One region of the Vibrio aestuarianus genome, then DNA from elsewhere that is predicted to be linked to it. Evidence: predicted binding sites of a transcription regulator. Region 1 holds the regulator's gene; each other region holds the start of a gene.
What was found. The regulator CRP, encoded in region 1, controls carbon source genes, mostly activating them, when cyclic AMP is high. The targets are predictions, from matches to a motif close to TGTGANNNNNNTCACA.

Region 1 (4,337 bases):
GACAGTTAAGAGGTCGTCATGATTATTCCTTGGCAACAAATTGCTCCTGATACACTCGATAATCTCATTCAAGAATTTGTCTTACGTGAAGGAACAGATTACGGTGAACAAGAGATATCTTTGCAACAAAAAATCGAACAAGTGAAGCAGCAGTTAGCAAGTGGTGAAGTTGCCATAGTCTATTCTGAATTGCACGAAAGTGTCGATATTCAAGTGCGTAAATCGTTTTAGCGCACCGCAATCTAGTCTTTCCGTGCTATATTGCGACAATAAATAACAAGTACGTTACATAAAGACAGGGTTTGTCATGTCAGCAAAACATCCGATTATAGCCGTCACGGGCTCATCCGGTGCCGGTACTACCACAACCTCTGAAGCGTTTCGCAAAATGTTCAATATGATGAGCATTAAACCTGCTTGGGTTGAAGGCGACAGCTTCCACCGTTTCACACGTCCAGAAATGGACGTAGAGATCCGTAAAGCACGAGAGCAAGGCAAACACATCAGTTATTTTGGTCCCCAAGCTAATGACTTTGGCGCACTGGAAGAGTTTTTTCGCCAATACGGCAAACTAGGAACAGGGCAAGTTCGTCGCTACCTGCATTCATTTGATGAAGCCGTTCCCTATAACCAAATGCCAGGAACGTTTACTCCATGGCAAGATTTGCCAGAAAATTCTGATGTTATGTTCTACGAAGGGTTACATGGTGGTGTGGTCGATGGTGATGTCAACGTGGCTCAACATGTCGATTTTTTGATTGGCATGGTGCCGATTGTTAACCTAGAGTGGATCCAAAAATACGTACGTGATACGCGCGATCGTGGTCATTCACGCGAAGCTGTAATGGACTCGATTGTTCGCTCGATGGACGACTACCTCAATTACATCACCCCACAGTTTTCTCGCACCCATATTAACTTCCAGCGCGTGCCCACAGTCGATACCTCAAACCCGCTCAACGCAAAGGGTATCCCCAGTTTGGATGAAAGCTTCGTGGTGATAAGGCTACGTGGCATTAAGAATGTCGATTTCCCCTATTTACTGGCCATGATTGATGGTTCATTTATGTCGCGCCATAACACCATCGTTGTTCCTGGTGGCAAGATGAGTTTTGCCATGGAGCTGATTGTTCGCCCTATCCTGCAACAATTAATTGAAACAGGGAAAATTGGATAATATTTTTGCACTTTTTACGGTTACTTTTCATACCGTGATCATGTGCACATTTTTGCTTAAATTATCGTGTAGTCGACACGATTAAAGTCAAGAAATCGTTTCCGAAAAAGGATACTATTCTTAACCGAAACACAAGTTAGCTTGCAGCACTTGTAAAGTGCTCTTATCCTAGTAAGTCAATTTAAAGGCTTAGCTAAAATATGGAAAGCAGCAAGCGTACCCTGCAGAGGAAGTGAGATATTATGGTTCTAGGTAAACCTCAAACCGACCCAACACTAGAGTGGTTTCTTTCACACTGTCATATTCATAAGTACCCATCAAAGAGCACGCTGATCCACGCGGGCGAGAAAGCTGAAACGTTGTACTACATCGTTAAAGGTTCTGTTGCGGTTCTTATTAAAGACGAAGAAGGTAAGGAGATGATCCTTTCTTACCTAAACCAAGGTGACTTTATCGGTGAACTTGGTCTATTCGAAGAAGACCAAGAACGTACCGCTTGGGTTCGTGCTAAATCTCCTTGTGAAGTGGCAGAGATTTCATTTAAGAAATTCCGTCAACTTATCCAGGTGAATCCAGATATTCTAATGCGCCTATCTGCTCAGATTTCACGTCGTTTACAAGTGACTAGTCAAAAAGTAGGTGACCTTGCGTTCCTTGACGTAACGGGCCGTATTGCTCAAACGCTACTAAACCTAGCGAAACAACCTGACGCAATGACTCACCCAGATGGCATGCAAATCAAGATCACCCGTCAAGAAATCGGTCAAATCGTTGGCTGTTCTCGTGAAACAGTTGGTCGTATCTTGAAAATGCTAGAAGAGCAGAACCTAATTTCTGCACACGGTAAAACTATCGTGGTATACGGAACTCGTTAATTTCAACAGAAATTGAGAGACTGAATCGATAAAGCCACCTTGGGAAACTTAGGTGGCTTTTTGTTGGCAAAGGCTCAGCACAATTTTATTGCATATCAGTGCTTTCAAAAATCTTGTCAGCTGAAGCGGCAACAAACCCACTATATAACTCACCGTTTGCCATTGGATAGCGTTTGGCAAACTCGTAAAAACCGCCCGGAATCATCTCAACACCATCACTAAATTGCACCGGTACTTTATCTGCCATGGTGGAAGATTGTTCTAGCAGCACCTCTGGCGTGCCTTTCACTTCTCCGCCATTTTCATTAATAACAAAGCCAGCTTGGCGAAGGTGAGCATTCACCGCTTTGACTTCATTAAACGCATTCAACTGGTTAACACTAACGGTAAAATGATTGGCCCCATAGCCATGAGCTGCCAACCATGCGGCGTATTCACTTTCCTGAGCCAAAGTGAGGTAATCGCTATGGGCTATCTGCCATAATCGACCACTATACAAAAAGTCGCTACTGGTGAGTTTGTCGCTATCTACTTGCTCTACCAGTTTGGCTACAATCGCTTGCAACTCAGGTGAGCACTCTGCCACTTTTAGCTCACTAATGAAAACCTTAGGCTGCGTTGGATCAGGATGTTCATAGTGCTTCGCGACTAACTTCTTACTTTCAAATTGATAATCACCACACGCTGTATAACCTAATGCTAAAAAAGGCTTAGCCAGTGTTTCAATCCCCAGGGGAGCAACATTAAAGGTTCGCAAAGCGATATGATCATTGATCAAAGCTTCATCTTCTTGAAGCAATTGATGAACTTTGTCAGCCGAAGGACAAAGACGTTGAATATAGTCATTCCATAGCGATTGAAATAAAACGGTTGGCGTCATAACGCCTCCTTGTCAGCAATGTGTCTAGCAAGCGATATACCTTGAGTATGTATAAAGCCTTAGTTTCAGTATGAGGTTATTGGATAAATATTGCCGCTTAATATTTATTGAAACGATTCAGAAAATACATCCAGCGGCAATTCAACCTGTGACGTTAAGTTGTGTATTGATCCAGGTTTCAGGATCTATACCCAAACCACTTGAAGTGGCAGGTAGGTGGCAAGTGAGTAAATCCCCATGAGCATAGATAAACTATGTAATTGGGGTGAACAAACGTAGCCAACACCGCTGCAACTTCAAGTAGAAAGGGGATAAGCCTCTTCTATGAGAGGCTTTTTATTATTCCGTAGGTTATAGCTCAACCCCAGGGCTGAGAGTGGCAGGTAATTCTGTTGCCTGCCCTTCCATTGAAGCCATAGGGTATGCACAGTAATCAGCCGCGTAATAAGCACTCGGGCGCAAGTTACCCGATGCCCCCGGCCCACCAAATGGTGCATCACCACTCGCACCAGTTAATTGGCGATTACGGTTTACGATACCAGCGCGGATATGATCAACAAAATAATCCCACTCGGCATCATCAGTTGATACTAAACCTGCAGACAAACCAAAACGGGTAGCATTGGCCAACTCAACCGCTTGCTCTAAAGTCTGATAGCGCACCACTTGTAATAACGGGCCAAAGTATTCTTCGTCAGGCAACTCACTAATAGCGGTTACGTCAATGATTCCTGGCGTAACAAATGCCGCTTGCAGCGGTTTGGCTTCCACCAAACTATAACCACCTAAAAATTGTAAATTAGCCTGTGCATTGAGAATAAATTGCGCGGCAGCTTGCGAGATTTGTGGCCCCATAAATGGCGCAGGATCGGCAAATGGTTGATCAATTCGTAGCTTTTGGGTTGCGGTGATCAATTTACTTAATAGCACATCACCTTTTTCACCGACAGGAACGTACAGGCGACGCGCGCAAGTGCAGCGCTGCCCTGCGCTAATGAAAGCCGATTGAATGATGGTGTATACCGCTGCATCTAAGTCACCATACTGATCGGAGATCACCATCGGGTTGTTCCCGCCCATTTCAAGCGCCAGCATTTTGCCAGGTTGCCCGGCAAACTGACGATGCAGTAAATGCCCAGTGTTAGCACTGCCAGTAAATAGCAAACCATCAATACCTTTTGACTCGGCCAGAGCGATGCCTGTTTCTTTCGCCCCTTGTACAAGGTTGAGCACACCTGCTGGTAACCCTGCATCTTGCCACAGTTTCATGGCAAATTCGCCCGTCCACGGGGTTTGCTCAGAAGGCTTAAACACCACGGTATTACCCGCTAAAAGAGCCGGAACAATATGACCATTCGGTAAATGTGCTGGGAAATTATAGGGACCAAATACCGCCATTACACCA
Region 2 (4,337 bases), 2.1 Mb from region 1:
TAATACGATTTTTTCTCGTTTACCTGATTTTTCAAGCCAATTACCAATGTAACTCTCGGTTAATCCTTGAGTCTGTCCTGTAGGAGGTACGGGGTACATCTCTGCGGTATCAATGAAATTAACCCCTCGTTCAAATGCGTAATCGAGTTGTTGAAAGGCTTCTTGTTGACTGTTTTGCTCACCAAAAGTCATTGTGCCTAAACAGATTTTACTCACTTCCAGTGTTGAATGCGGCAGTTTGGTATATTGCATAATCCTTCCTTGCTGAATATCGCGGATGAGTGCGTGATGTTTTTTCACTATAAGCGAAGAATATTGATAAACGGAAATGAAATTTGTGACTAGAGATCAAACTGTTAACTATTTTACAGCCACTGACTTTACTTGTTTAAACAAAGTATCGCTCAAGAATTGTAGCAGTAAATTGAGTTCTTAAATAAAAGCCACGAGGCAAGGTTCTAATGGGTTTGCCATTAGCGCCATAGGCTTCGGTTAATACTCGGCCATTAGCCGCTTTAGGGCGTAGCTGTAATACTTCACCATGCCTTGCAGTGATCTGTTCTACATTGCCTAGCACAATAAATTCCATTAACTCTTCCCAGTCATTTTTGAGTTGTTGCTCTTCTTCTATTGAAGGGCTCCAAAGTAGTGGCGATCCAACGTGGCGTTCGGCAAGTGGAATTTCTCTTTCTCCTTCGATAGGAACCCACAAAACTCGTGATAGCTTGTTGCGTACATGACTTTGCTCCCAGGTTAATCCTTGAACACCGGTTAAGGGAGCAACGCAAACAAACGTCGTTTCAAGCGGTTTGCCTGAGTAACCTATTGGAATACTTTTTAGTTCAATGCCAAGTTGTTCGAAGTCTTGCTGAGGTTTACTGCCTGCGGTAGCCCCTAAATGCCACTCTAACAGTTGTCCAACCCAGCCCTTGTCTTTCTTAAGGTTAGGAGGAATCGGCATCTGAGCTTCTTCGGCCAGCTCACGAAAGCTTAGCCCAGCGATATTTTGCGCCCTAAGCAGCAGTTCATGTTCGGTTTTAGGTGCTGGTTTCATGATAGTTGGACTTGTAAAAGTCGGATTGTAGCAAATCTAACAGGTAATGTAGTGTTGTGTCGTGTTTGGATCTTTTGTCTAAAAGATCATCGAAAAGTGAGTTATCCACATGTTGACCTCAAAAATATTATACAGTTGGTAGGTATGTATGTATTTACAGGGTTTTTAGAGGGGGGATGTGACCATTCATTACGCTTATCTCTATAATTTCTGTTTTGTTGTGTGGATAACGAATTAAGTGGTGGATCTTTGAGCATCTTGCTAAAAGATCAAAACTTGTACGTTTCACAAGCAGGCTTGTATCGTTTTTTTTATTTTAACCTGTTGTTTTTGTTTGTTATTACTTTTATTTTGTATGTTGCTTTTTAATGGTCTGGATCGTGAATTATGCGGTTTTTATGCTTTAGAACGATATTCTTCACATAGTTACTCACAGAAAACGTGAATAAATGTGGCAGTGCTCTCATTATTTTGTTGATAAGTTCATTTTAGATTAAAAGTTATCCAATCTTCTGTTGGGAGCACATAAATCTCGTGTTAATCACATTAGTAAGTTTGCTCCGATTGGGGATATGTGGAAAAATCAAAGCAATTAAGATTTTATTAGAGGTTGGCCAGTGATCGATGGCGATGGTTACCGACTCAATGTTGGTATTGTGATTTGTAACAACCATGGTCAGGTATTCTGGGCGAAACGATACGGACAACATTCTTGGCAATTTCCACAAGGTGGAATTGATGAAGACGAAACTGCTGAACAAGCCATGTTTCGAGAGCTTTATGAAGAGGTTGGTCTCACCAAGAAAGATGTGAAAATCATAGCAACAAGTCGTCATTGGTTAAGATACAAATTACCCAAACGCTTAGTTCGCTGGGATTCACAACCGGTTTGTATCGGACAAAAACAGAAATGGTTCCTTCTGCGTATGGAATGTGATGAATCAAGAATCAACATGCAACGTGGAAATACCCCTGAATTTGATGGTTGGCGCTGGGTAAGTTTTTGGTATCCAGTTAGACAAGTGGTTTCTTTTAAGCGCGATGTTTATCGCCGGGCGATGAAAGAGTTTGCATCAGTTGCGATGCCATTTAAAGAACGTAAAGGTAAACGCAAAAACCGAAGAGGATAGACATGCTCTCTCAGCTAAGGGAAATAGTTGAACAAGTATCTAAGCTAGAAAACGTTTATCAAGCGTTGGATATTTTGGTTAAGCAAACGTGCAATGCAATGAGTACAGAGTGTTGCACTGTCTATCTTGCTAATGAAGAAAAGCAGCGCTTAGAATTGATGGCCACACAAGGCTTAAAATTCAAAGGCGATAAAATTCATCTCGGTTTTGATGAGGGGTTGGTTGGTTTAGTTAAGCGCTCAGCTGAGCTAATCAACCTTGCTGAAGCGTCGAAGCATCCTAATTTCAAATATGTCAAAGAGTTGGGTGAAGAGGTTTATCACAGCTTTCTTGGCACGCCGATTATCCACCGTAAGCGAGTACTTGGCGTGCTGGTGGTCCAGCAAAAATCTCCCCGTTTATTTAGTGAAATGGAAGAGTCCTTTATTGTGACTCTGGCCGCCCAAGTGGCAGTTATTATTGCTCATGCCCAAACACAAGGGCAGTGGTTACTTTCAAAGAATCAATTAGCAACGACGGGTGTTGCTGCGTCTTCTGGTGTCGCGATTGGCGAGTTTTGGTGGGATAACACTCAACCTCAGTTATCTGAGGTTTATCCGGCTTCTACGTTAGATATTGACCGTGAACAAGAATGGCTTTTACTAGCGATTGAAAATGCGCTTAGTGATTTTCGTCGGCTGAGAAAAAAATTAGATAGCGAAATCAATAAAGATGCTTTAGCTATCTTTGATCTTTTTACCCACTTATTAAACGATCCGATGTTACGCAGTGACCTTAAAGGTCAGATCCAAAAAGGTGATCGCGCCGATTGGGCGTTAAGACAAGTGGTCGAGACCTATTCAAACCGATTTGCCAGAATGTCGGACGTGTACTTGCGCGAAAGGGCGCAAGATATTCGTGAGCTTGGGCAGCGTCTGTTATTCTTTTTGCATAATAGTGAACATGATCAACAGCAGTTGGATAAGCCAATTATTTTGGTGGTACGAGAACTAACCGCCTCAATTTTAGCTTCCATTCCCAAAGATAAACTTCTCGCAGTGGTTTCTATCGAAGGGGCGGCTAACTCACATGCGGCGATTCTGTCACGTGCACTGGGTATTCCTGCCGTGATGGGAGTATCGCTTAATCTTAAAGAAATTAATGGTAAGCAAGGGATCGTTGATGGCTATAGTGGCAAAATATTCATTGCGCCTAATCGACAACTGTTAGCTGAATATCGTGCCTTAGCAGATGAAGAAACAGAGCTTTCTAAGATGGTTAATGAAACCATTGCTGAAGCTCCTGTGACTTTAGATGGTCAACGTATCGAATTGTTGCTCAATTCAGGGTTGAGCGCTGATACTAATATTGCTATCAATCAAGGTGTTGATGGTGTCGGCCTATATCGTACTGAAATCTCCTTTTTATTGCAGCATCGTTTTCCTTCTGAAGATGAACAGTTGCAACAGTATCGTAGTGTTCTTAATGCGTACCCTGATAAACGAGTCGTGATGCGAACCTTAGATATCGGTGGTGATAAACCATTACCATACTTGCCGATCGAAGAAGACAACCCATTTTTAGGGTGGCGCGGTATTCGTTTTACTTTAGATCATCCCGATATTTTCTTAATTCAACTGCGCGCGATGATGCGCGCCAGTATTGATCATCAAAACTTAAGTATTTTGTTACCCATGGTCTCGGGAGCAAAAGAGCTAGATGATGCACTGCACCTTATCCATCAGGCGTACCGAGAAGTCTCTGCTGTTGATGAGAAAATTGTAATGCCACAAATTGGCATTATGATTGAAGTACCATCGATGATCTATCTACTCCCACTAATCGCGAATAAGATCGATTTTGTCTCGGTTGGAACCAACGATTTAACACAATATTTATTAGCTGTGGATCGGAACAATGCCCATGTTGCTGATGTCTATGAATCGATGCATCCCGCAGTTGTGCTAGCACTGAAGCAAATTCATGATACCTGTAAGCTACATAATATTCCTGTTTGTGTGTGTGGTGAGTTGGCTGGGGATCCTATTGGATCGCTACTGCTGATTGGTTTGGGGTATGAGACGCTAAGTATGAATACGTCTAATGTGGCTAAAGTAAAGTATCTGGTACGTCATTCTCAATCTAAACATTTAAAAGCACTTGCTGACAAAGCG
Region 3 (4,337 bases), 240 kb from region 1:
AATAATGGTTTCAATAACCAAGTAAGGGTTAACCGCGTTTGCACCATAGCCAATTAAGGTCGCGAAGTGGTGCGTTTCACGCGCATCACCCGTTTCAACCACAATGGCACATTTCGCACGCAAACCTTTACGGATTAAGTGGTGATGAACCGCGCCTACTGCCAACATTGCAGGGATAGCTGCATGGTTGGAGTTTACCGCTCGGTCAGTCAGTAAGATAATTGAATAACCGTCAATGACAGCATCTTCAGCATATTGGCAAATACGTTTAAGAGCACGTTCTAGCTTGCCCTGATCCTCATTTGCTTGGAATACGATATCTAACGTCTTTGCTTGAAGGTGCTCGTTATCAATCGCACGTAATTTTTCAAGTTCAGAGTTAGAAAGAACAGGAGATTCCAATTCTACTTTTTGGCAGTGAAGGGCCGTTTCAGTCAGTAGATTTTGATCTTTACCTAAATAGGTGTTTAGAGACATCACCATACGCTCACGGATCGGGTCGATCGGTGGGTTGGTTACCTGAGCAAATAACTGCTTGAAGTAGTTAGAAAGGTGCTGAGATTGATGCGATAACACCGCTAATGGCCAGTCAGCGCCCATGGCAGAAAGTGGCTCGTAACCCGTTTTTGCCAATGGAAGAATGATTTCATTCACTTCTTCAGAGCTGACACCGAATGACTGTTGACGAGACATTAAGCGTTCTGGCGTTGGTTGGCTATATTGGTTGCTTGCCTCTGGTAACTTATTCAAGCTCAGTAGGTTGTCTTCAACCCACTTTGCATAAGGCTGGGCGCTGGCAATGGTATCTTTTACTTCTTCATCAGAGATGATACGGCCTTGTTCAAGGTCGGCAACAAAGATACGGCCAGGCTGCAAACGACCACGATATTCAACGTTTTCTGGAGCAATTTCAACCACACCAGACTCAGATGCCATGACCAAGAAATCATCTTTAGTGACGGTATAGCGAGAAGGACGTAAACCATTTCGGTCTAGTGTGGCACCCACTTGAACTCCGTCGGTGAAACAAACAGAGGCTGGGCCATCCCATGGTTCCATAAGGTTTGCGTGGTATTGATAGAATGCACGACGCGTTGGATCCATGTTTTTATTTTCTTGCCACGCTTCTGGGATCATCATCATTAACGCGTGTGGCAAGCTGCGACCTGAAAGCACGAGAAGTTCCAGTGCCATATCGAAGTTTGATGAGTCTGAGCTGCCTTCCTGACAAATAGGAAGTAGCATATCAATTTCGGCTTGACTAAAGAGATCCGACTCAAGGATCGCTTCACGCGCTTTCATCCAGTTCAAGTTTCCGCGAACGGTATTGATCTCACCATTGTGAGCAATATAACGGAAAGGTTGCGCCAAACGCCATTTCGGGAATGTATTGGTAGAGAAGCGAGAGTGTACTAGTGCAAGCGCTGTCACCATGGTCGGATTTTGTAGGTCAAGGAAGTACTGCGGTACTTGCTCTGTCGTTAGCTGACCTTTATAAACCAAGGTTTTGTATGACATTGAGTTGATGTAAAAATCATCCCCAATGTTTGAAATACTTTCTAAGCAAACACGAACGGTGTAGTTGCGTAATACATAAAGTTTACGTTCCAGCTCTTCTGGTGTGGTGCTTGGGCCGCCAGAGATAAACACATGTTCAAATTGCGGTTCAGTGCTAAGCGGGTCGGCACCGATCATTGAGTTGTCGGTAGGAAGAACACGGTAGCCAATTACTTCTAATTCTAGACGCTTAGCGTTGCGTTCTAAAATATCACGACATTGTGCGCGTTTGTGCTCATCTTTAGGAAACAGCACTACACCGACACCGTATTTTTCAAAAGAAGGCAGTTTAATACCTAGTTTAACAGCTTCTTCAAGTAAAAATTCATGAGGTTTTTGTAGCAAAATACCGGCACCGTCACCCGAGCATGGGTCACAGCCTTGTCCGCCGCGGTGTTCCATGCGAGCAAGCATGTCCAGTGCTTGAGTCACAACCGCGTGAGACTTACGGTTTTTTAAGTGAGCAACAAAACCGATACCACAAGCGTCATGCTCCAATTCAGGAGTATATAGACCTCGTGAATTCTGCTCTCTATCTACCATAGATACATCCTTCCAGTTCAATTTAGACGCACGTTGGCTAAGGCATACTTAGCGATGCGACTTGTCCTTTAATTGTTATCAATTTAAACCCACCGGTGATTGGCGAGTTCGAGTCCTTTCCGTTTCTCACAGGAAAAATATTGCGAGAAAAACATTCCTTAGTGATATTCAATTTATTAATGCCACTTTGTAGTGGTTTATATAGGTGAGTGCTGAATATCACCGATTTTTCCGCATTCATTTGTGTAATAAATATCACAAAAAATAGGGCGGTTGTGTAAGTATCCTACAATTTTGTTTATGGGAATTCCAACGAAAACTCGCTTTAGTCGCCCATTTTTTTCGTTAAAAATGCATATTTTGTTTAACAATGTCGCAACATTGCGCAAATAACACAGTTTTTCTGCATGTTTATTGATTTTTATTAGGTGGCATTGTGTTTGAAAGGGGTAACCTTTGTGGATTTAATTTGCAGGGATGTAATTTAGTTACATTAATCGAATTGATATTCATTACTATCTATGAGTGGTTCTTCATCAATGCAATTGCACCAACTGGTTAATACTATTGGCCAAGATCTTCAGCGACGTTACGGCGAAAAAGTTCATAAGCTCACCTTACATGGTGGCTTTAGTTGTCCAAATAGGGACGGCACGATTGGTCGAGGAGGGTGCACGTTCTGTAACGTCTCTTCTTTTGTTGATGAACAAACTCAAATCCAGAGTATTGAACAGCAACTGACCGATCGGGCCGGTGAAATTAAGCGTGCCAAAAAATACTTAGCGTATTTTCAGGCTTACACCAGTACTTACGCTGAAGTTCAGGTGCTGAAAAATATGTATCAACAAGCACTTAAAGCGGCAGATATTGTTGGCTTGTGCGTCGGTACTCGCCCTGACTGTGTACCAGATGCCGTGTTGGATCTGCTTTCTGGTTACGTGCAACAAGGCTATGAGATTTGGCTTGAACTGGGGTTACAAACGGCTAATAACGACACGCTGAAACGTATTAATCGTGGTCATGATTTTGAATGTTATGCCAAGATCACTCAGCGGGCTCGTGCGCTTGGTATTAAAGTCTGCACGCATTTGATCGTTGGGTTACCTAAGGAGACCCGAGATGACAATGTAGAAACTTTACAGCAAGTGCTAGCGGTTGGAACCGATGGCATTAAGTTGCATGGGTTACATATTGTAGAAGGTAGCACTATGGCCAAAGCTTGGCGTGCTGGAAAGTTAGAAGCCCCAGCTTTAGAGGAATACGTTTCGATCGCGAGTGAACTGATTCGTATGACCCCACCTGAAGTGGTGTATCACAGAGTCTCTTCTGCCGCCCGTCGGCCGACATTACTAGCTCCACTTTGGTGTGAAAATCGCTGGTTAGCGATGACCGAAATTGGCCGAGCATTAGATAAAGATGGTGCTCAAGGTTCATTATTAAATAGACCGTTTATCTATTCCCTGCCAAATAGTTAAATATTTGACGTTTTAGCAAATCCCTGTGATTAACTTGGCTGACGAATTAGCGATAAACACGTTAGACTAGCCATACTGTTATCGCATGGAGCGTTTAATGAAACCCATGAAAAACCTTGCCCAGTATTATGTCGACCTGTTGGTTAAGCTGGGCATTCTTCGTTTCTCCATTCTGCTTGCTCTTGCGCTGGTTGCACTGGCGGTTGTGGTGCAAGTTGGAATCACATTAGTTCTCAACGGTCACGTGGATGATATCGATATTGTACGTTCGGTATTCTTTGGCTTGTTGATCACGCCGTGGGCGGTTTACTTTTTGTCGGTCGTTGTTGATCAACTGGAAGAGTCACGTCAGCGTCTTTCCAAATTGGTTTCAAAATTGAAAGATATGCGTTTGCGTGACCAAGAATTGAACTACAAGCTGCAACAAAATATTGTCAAACTAAACCAAGAAATTGAGGAAAGAATCAAAGCTGAAGAAGCTCGTGAAGAGGCGATGGCAGATTTAGAAAATGAAGTCTATCAACGCGAAAAAACCCAGCTTGAACTTGCAGAGCGAACCGCCTTATTACGTTCGTTTATTGATGCCTCTCCTGACTTAATCTATTACCGCAATGCTAACGGTGTATTTTCTGGTTGTAACCGCGCTATGGAAGAGCTAACAGGTAAGCGCGAAAATCAATTGGTCGGCCTTACGCCTTGGGATGTCTACAGCAAAGAAGTTGCACAACAGATAGTCGAAACAGACGAAAGAGTGTTTGCAGA
Region 4 (4,337 bases), 1.8 Mb from region 1:
CTCAATAGCGTATTGGTAAAGTTGGTCGAAATAGTTTGAGGAATAACAAACATCGCCAGACCATTGGAAACCGAGCCAGCTAACATCTTCTTTAATTGACTCTACGTATTCAACATCTTCTTTCTCTGGGTTCGTATCATCAAAACGTAGATTACACTGTCCCAGATAGTCTTGAGCAATACCAAAGTTTAAGCAGATAGATTTCGCATGACCAATATGCAAATAGCCATTCGGTTCTGGCGGGAAACGAGTATGCACGCTTGTGTGTTTACCATCCGCTAAATCTTTATCAATGATTTGGCGAATAAAATTCGATGGACGAGCCTCAGCTTCACTCATCTGTAGCACCTCAAAATTATTAGTATTGTCAGAAAGTTTTTCTGTATGGGAAAGCAGTAATGCCGCAGAAACAGAAAGTTTGCCGCTAATGATCCACAATTATCTACTATTGCACAATAAAAAGTGGGGATTTCTTACGAATATTTCAATCATTCGCTTGTTCAAGCACCAGTTCATACCAATCGGGATAAATAGGTGATCAGATAATTACGCAGGAAAAATCGCTGAGAGCAAGGCATAGATTGCAGCTAGTTGACCTACCTACAAAATCTATAACGCCGCTATCAGCGATTTTAACCAGCAAGAATGACCAGATATTTATTCTGGTTGGTATCAACATGCGGCCTTATGCAAAATAGAGCAAGCGTTACAATAAAGATAAAGAAAAGCCCCCGTTAAATAACGAGGGCCTTAGTTATAATCAGAACAAGATTATTTAGTTAGGAAGTTGTACCGCTGACAAGTCTTCGTTTGCGCCGATAGACTTCATTTCACCAGCAACAATCTCAGCTAGAGGACCTAAAATAACTTGTAAGTTGTTAGTACCAAGCTTAACAACACCCATAGCACCTAACGCTTTTAGCTGTTTCTCATCAATGACACTCATATCGTTCACAGATAGACGTAGACGAGTGATACATGCATCGATATTGCTTAGGTTAGCGTGACCACCAAGTGCTTTAAGGTACTGCTTAGCCAGTTCAGAAGACTCTTTTGCACCAGATACTTGGTTAGCACTTTCTTCATCATCTTCACGGCCCGGAGTTTTTAGACCGAACTTAACAATAACAGTGCGGAATACTACGTAGTAGATAGCGAAGAATGCTAGACCTTGAGCAATCAACATGTACCAGTTAACCGCTAACGGGTTACGTGATGACAATACCATATCCACTAGACCTGCAGAGAAACCGAAGCCTGCAATCCACTGCATTGATGCGGCGATAAATACTGATACGCCCGTTAATACTGCGTGTAGCAAATATAGCGCTGGAGCTAGGAACATGAATGAGAATTCTAGCGGCTCTGTAACACCAGTGAAGAATGAAGCGAAACCTGCAGCAATCATGATAGACGCTACTTTTTCTTTATTCTTAGCAGTAGAAGTGTGGTAGATAGCTAGAGCTGCACCCGGTAGACCAAACATCATGATAGGGAAGAAACCTGCTTGGTACATACCAGTAACACCAGGAATACCAGTACCTTCAGCAATTGATTTCGCGCCACCTAGGAAGTTAGGGATATCATTAATACCAGCAACGTCAAACCAGAATACTGAGTTTAATGCATGGTGAAGGCCAACAGGAATCAATAGACGGTTGAAGAATGCGTAGATACCAGCACCCGCAGAACCTAGACCTTGAATTGATTCACCAAATGATACTAGACCGCCATATACATGTGGCCATACATACATAAGAACGAACGCAATAAAGATACCAGCAAACGACGTTAAAATAGGAACAAGACGCTTACCAGAGAAGAACGCAAGTGCTTTGTGTAATTCAACTGTAGAGAAACGGTTATAAATTTCAGCAGAGATAATACCAACGAGAATACCAACAAATTGGTTGTTGATTTTACCAAATGCGGCAGGAACAGCACTTGGATCAATGCCTTGAATTTGTGCAACAGCTCCTGGAGAAAGTAGTGTAGTAACAACCAAGAAGCCAACGAAGCCAGATAGTGCTGCCGCGCCGTCTTTGTCTTTCGACATACCGTACGCAACACCCACAGCAAACAACACAGACATATTGTCGATGATTGCCGCACCAGCTTTAATCAAGAATGCAGCTAAGGCACTGTTTGCACCCCAACCATTCGGGTCAATCCAGTAACCAATACCCATTAATATCGCGGCAGCTGGCAGTGTGGCAACGGGTACCATCAACGCCTTGCCTACTTTTTGAAAGTATCCAAGAATATTCACCTTAAGTTCCCCCTATAGGATTTTTTATTTGGTCGAGCCACTTATTTTGGTCGCTCAATTTAGTCAAACTTAGTTTATGTAATTAATTTTGCCCCGCAAATTAAAACCTTATCATTTGTGATCATAGTCACCACAAACCGTCAAATATCGAGGTTTTTGCTAGCGAGATCATAAAACTTATTTTACAATTAAAAAAAATGAAAAATTAACGATAAGATTTGCTTGCTTAAGACTTAAAGAGCCAGCATGAAAAACTCGGATTAACTGGTTTCTCACAGAGATAAACTGTACAAATAAATAAAATATCCCAGTTAAAACGAACACTTAACATTAGCACCATATACCGATGGCCGTTTGCTAAATAGATAATTCGCGACCTAATTGAAGTAAGAAAAGTAAGCCAAGACACCGACTCATTTCATCTTTTATTTCGTCGCTTAATCAAATTTATAAGATATCGATAGAGAAGGATTCGCTGATTATGTACGCGCTAACTAACTGTAAAATCTACACTGGCAGTAATGTCCTCGTTGATCACGCTGTTATCATTAAGGATGATTTGATTGAAGCTGTATGCCCGCTAACAGATTTACCACAAGATATTACAACTCAAGATCTGAAGGGTGCGAACGTAAGCCCAGGCTTTATCGACCTGCAACTTAATGGCTGTGGCGGAGTGATGCTTAATGATGAAGTAACAGCCGATACCATGCAGACAATGCACAAAGCGAATCTAAAATCAGGCTGCACCAGCTTTTTACCGACTCTTATCACTTCATCTGATGAAGATATGCGCCAAGCCATCGCGGCAGCTCGTGAGTACCAAACAAAATACAAAAATCAGTCCTTAGGTTTACACCTTGAAGGTCCATATTTGAATGTGATGAAAAAAGGTATCCACAGCGTTGATTTCATTCGTCCTTCTGATGACAACATGATTAACACGATGTGTGAAAACAGCGATGTGATAGCAAAAGTTACCCTCGCACCAGAGCACAATAACCCACAACACATTGAACGCCTCGCGAAAGCGGGAATCGTTGTGTCTATCGGCCATACCAACGCAACCTACACTGAAGCACGAAACAGTTTCGAATCAGGCATCACCTTTGCGACACACTTATTCAATGCCATGACCCCAATGGTTGGACGTGAGCCTGGAGTTGTCGGTGCCATTTATGATACACCTGACGTTTATGCGGGAATCATTGCCGATGGCTTCCACGTTGATTACGCTAACATTCGAATCGCCCACAAAATTAAAGGTGAAAAGCTCGTATTAGTGACCGATGCCACAGCTCCCGCAGGTGCTAACATGGATTACTTTATTTTTGTCGGTAAGAAAGTATATTACCGTGATGGTAAGTGTGTTGATGAAAATGGCACACTAGGCGGCTCAGCCCTCACTATGATTGAGGCAGTACAAAACACGGTTGAGCACGTTGGTATCGCTTTGGACGAAGCACTAAGAATGGCTACTCTGTATCCAGCAAAAGCAATTGGGGTTGACAACAAACTAGGCCGAATTAAAAAAGGCATGGTGGCAAACTTGGCTGTTTTTGATCGTGACTTCAATGTTCAAGCGACGGTTGTTAACGGAAAATACGAGCACAATTGATAATGAATGGCGGACAAATAGGTAACGTAGATTTAGTCAAACAACTCAACAGCGCAGCAGTTTATCGATTGATCGACCAGCAAGGTCCTATATCTCGAATCCAAGTTGCTGATGTGAGTCAACTTGCTCCTGCAAGTGTTACAAAAATAACCCGCCAACTACTTGAACGCGGCCTTATCAAAGAGGTCGCCCAACAAGCATCAACGGGTGGACGTAGAGCCATCTCATTGACGACAGAAGTCGCACCTTTCCACTCAGTTGCTGTTCGTTTAGGGCGTGACTACATTCAACTAAGCCTCTACGACTTGGGTGGAAAAGAGCTAGTTTCTGATTACCATGAATTTCACTACTCGCATCAAACTCAATTAGTTGAGGGGCTAGTTTCTTTCCTCTCAGCATTTATAAAACAGCAACAAGAGCAAATCGACCAACTCATAGCGATCGGTATTG

Region 2: rppH (RNA pyrophosphohydrolase) is a predicted target of CRP. The motif match lies at 1,505-1,520, and genes of this name have one in related genera.
Region 3: gltB (glutamate synthase large subunit) is a predicted target of CRP. The motif match lies at 2,345-2,360, and genes of this name have one in related genera.
Region 4: nagE (N-acetylglucosamine-specific PTS transporter subunit IIBC) is a predicted target of CRP. The motif match lies at 2,386-2,401, and genes of this name have one in related genera.

The regions. Positions count from the first base shown of each region.
Region 1 covers NZ_JAKNYQ010000001.1:641,360-645,696, reverse strand. Annotated here, with positions in the region: gene MCT08_RS03080 (YheU family protein) at 19-231, shown strand; gene MCT08_RS03075 (phosphoribulokinase) at 308-1,177, shown strand; gene crp (cAMP-activated global transcriptional regulator CRP) at 1,420-2,052, shown strand; gene MCT08_RS03065 (DUF1338 domain-containing protein) at 2,138-2,932, opposite strand; gene astD (succinylglutamate-semialdehyde dehydrogenase) at 3,284-4,337, opposite strand, start outside.
Region 2 covers NZ_JAKNYQ010000001.1:2,726,772-2,731,108, reverse strand. Annotated here, with positions in the region: gene MCT08_RS12445 (NADP(H)-dependent aldo-keto reductase) at 1-252, opposite strand, end outside; gene mutH (DNA mismatch repair endonuclease MutH) at 389-1,054, opposite strand; gene rppH (RNA pyrophosphohydrolase) at 1,672-2,184, shown strand; gene ptsP (phosphoenolpyruvate--protein phosphotransferase) at 2,187-4,337, shown strand, end outside.
Region 3 covers NZ_JAKNYQ010000001.1:885,756-890,092, forward strand. Annotated here, with positions in the region: gene gltB (glutamate synthase large subunit) at 1-2,100, opposite strand, end outside; gene mnmL (tRNA modification radical SAM protein MnmL/YtqA) at 2,640-3,575, shown strand; gene arcB (aerobic respiration two-component sensor histidine kinase ArcB) at 3,673-4,337, shown strand, end outside.
Region 4 covers NZ_JAKNYQ010000001.1:2,419,094-2,423,430, forward strand. Annotated here, with positions in the region: gene glnS (glutamine--tRNA ligase) at 1-339, opposite strand, end outside; gene nagE (N-acetylglucosamine-specific PTS transporter subunit IIBC) at 776-2,269, opposite strand; gene nagA (N-acetylglucosamine-6-phosphate deacetylase) at 2,751-3,887, shown strand; gene nagC (DNA-binding transcriptional regulator NagC) at 3,890-4,337, shown strand, end outside.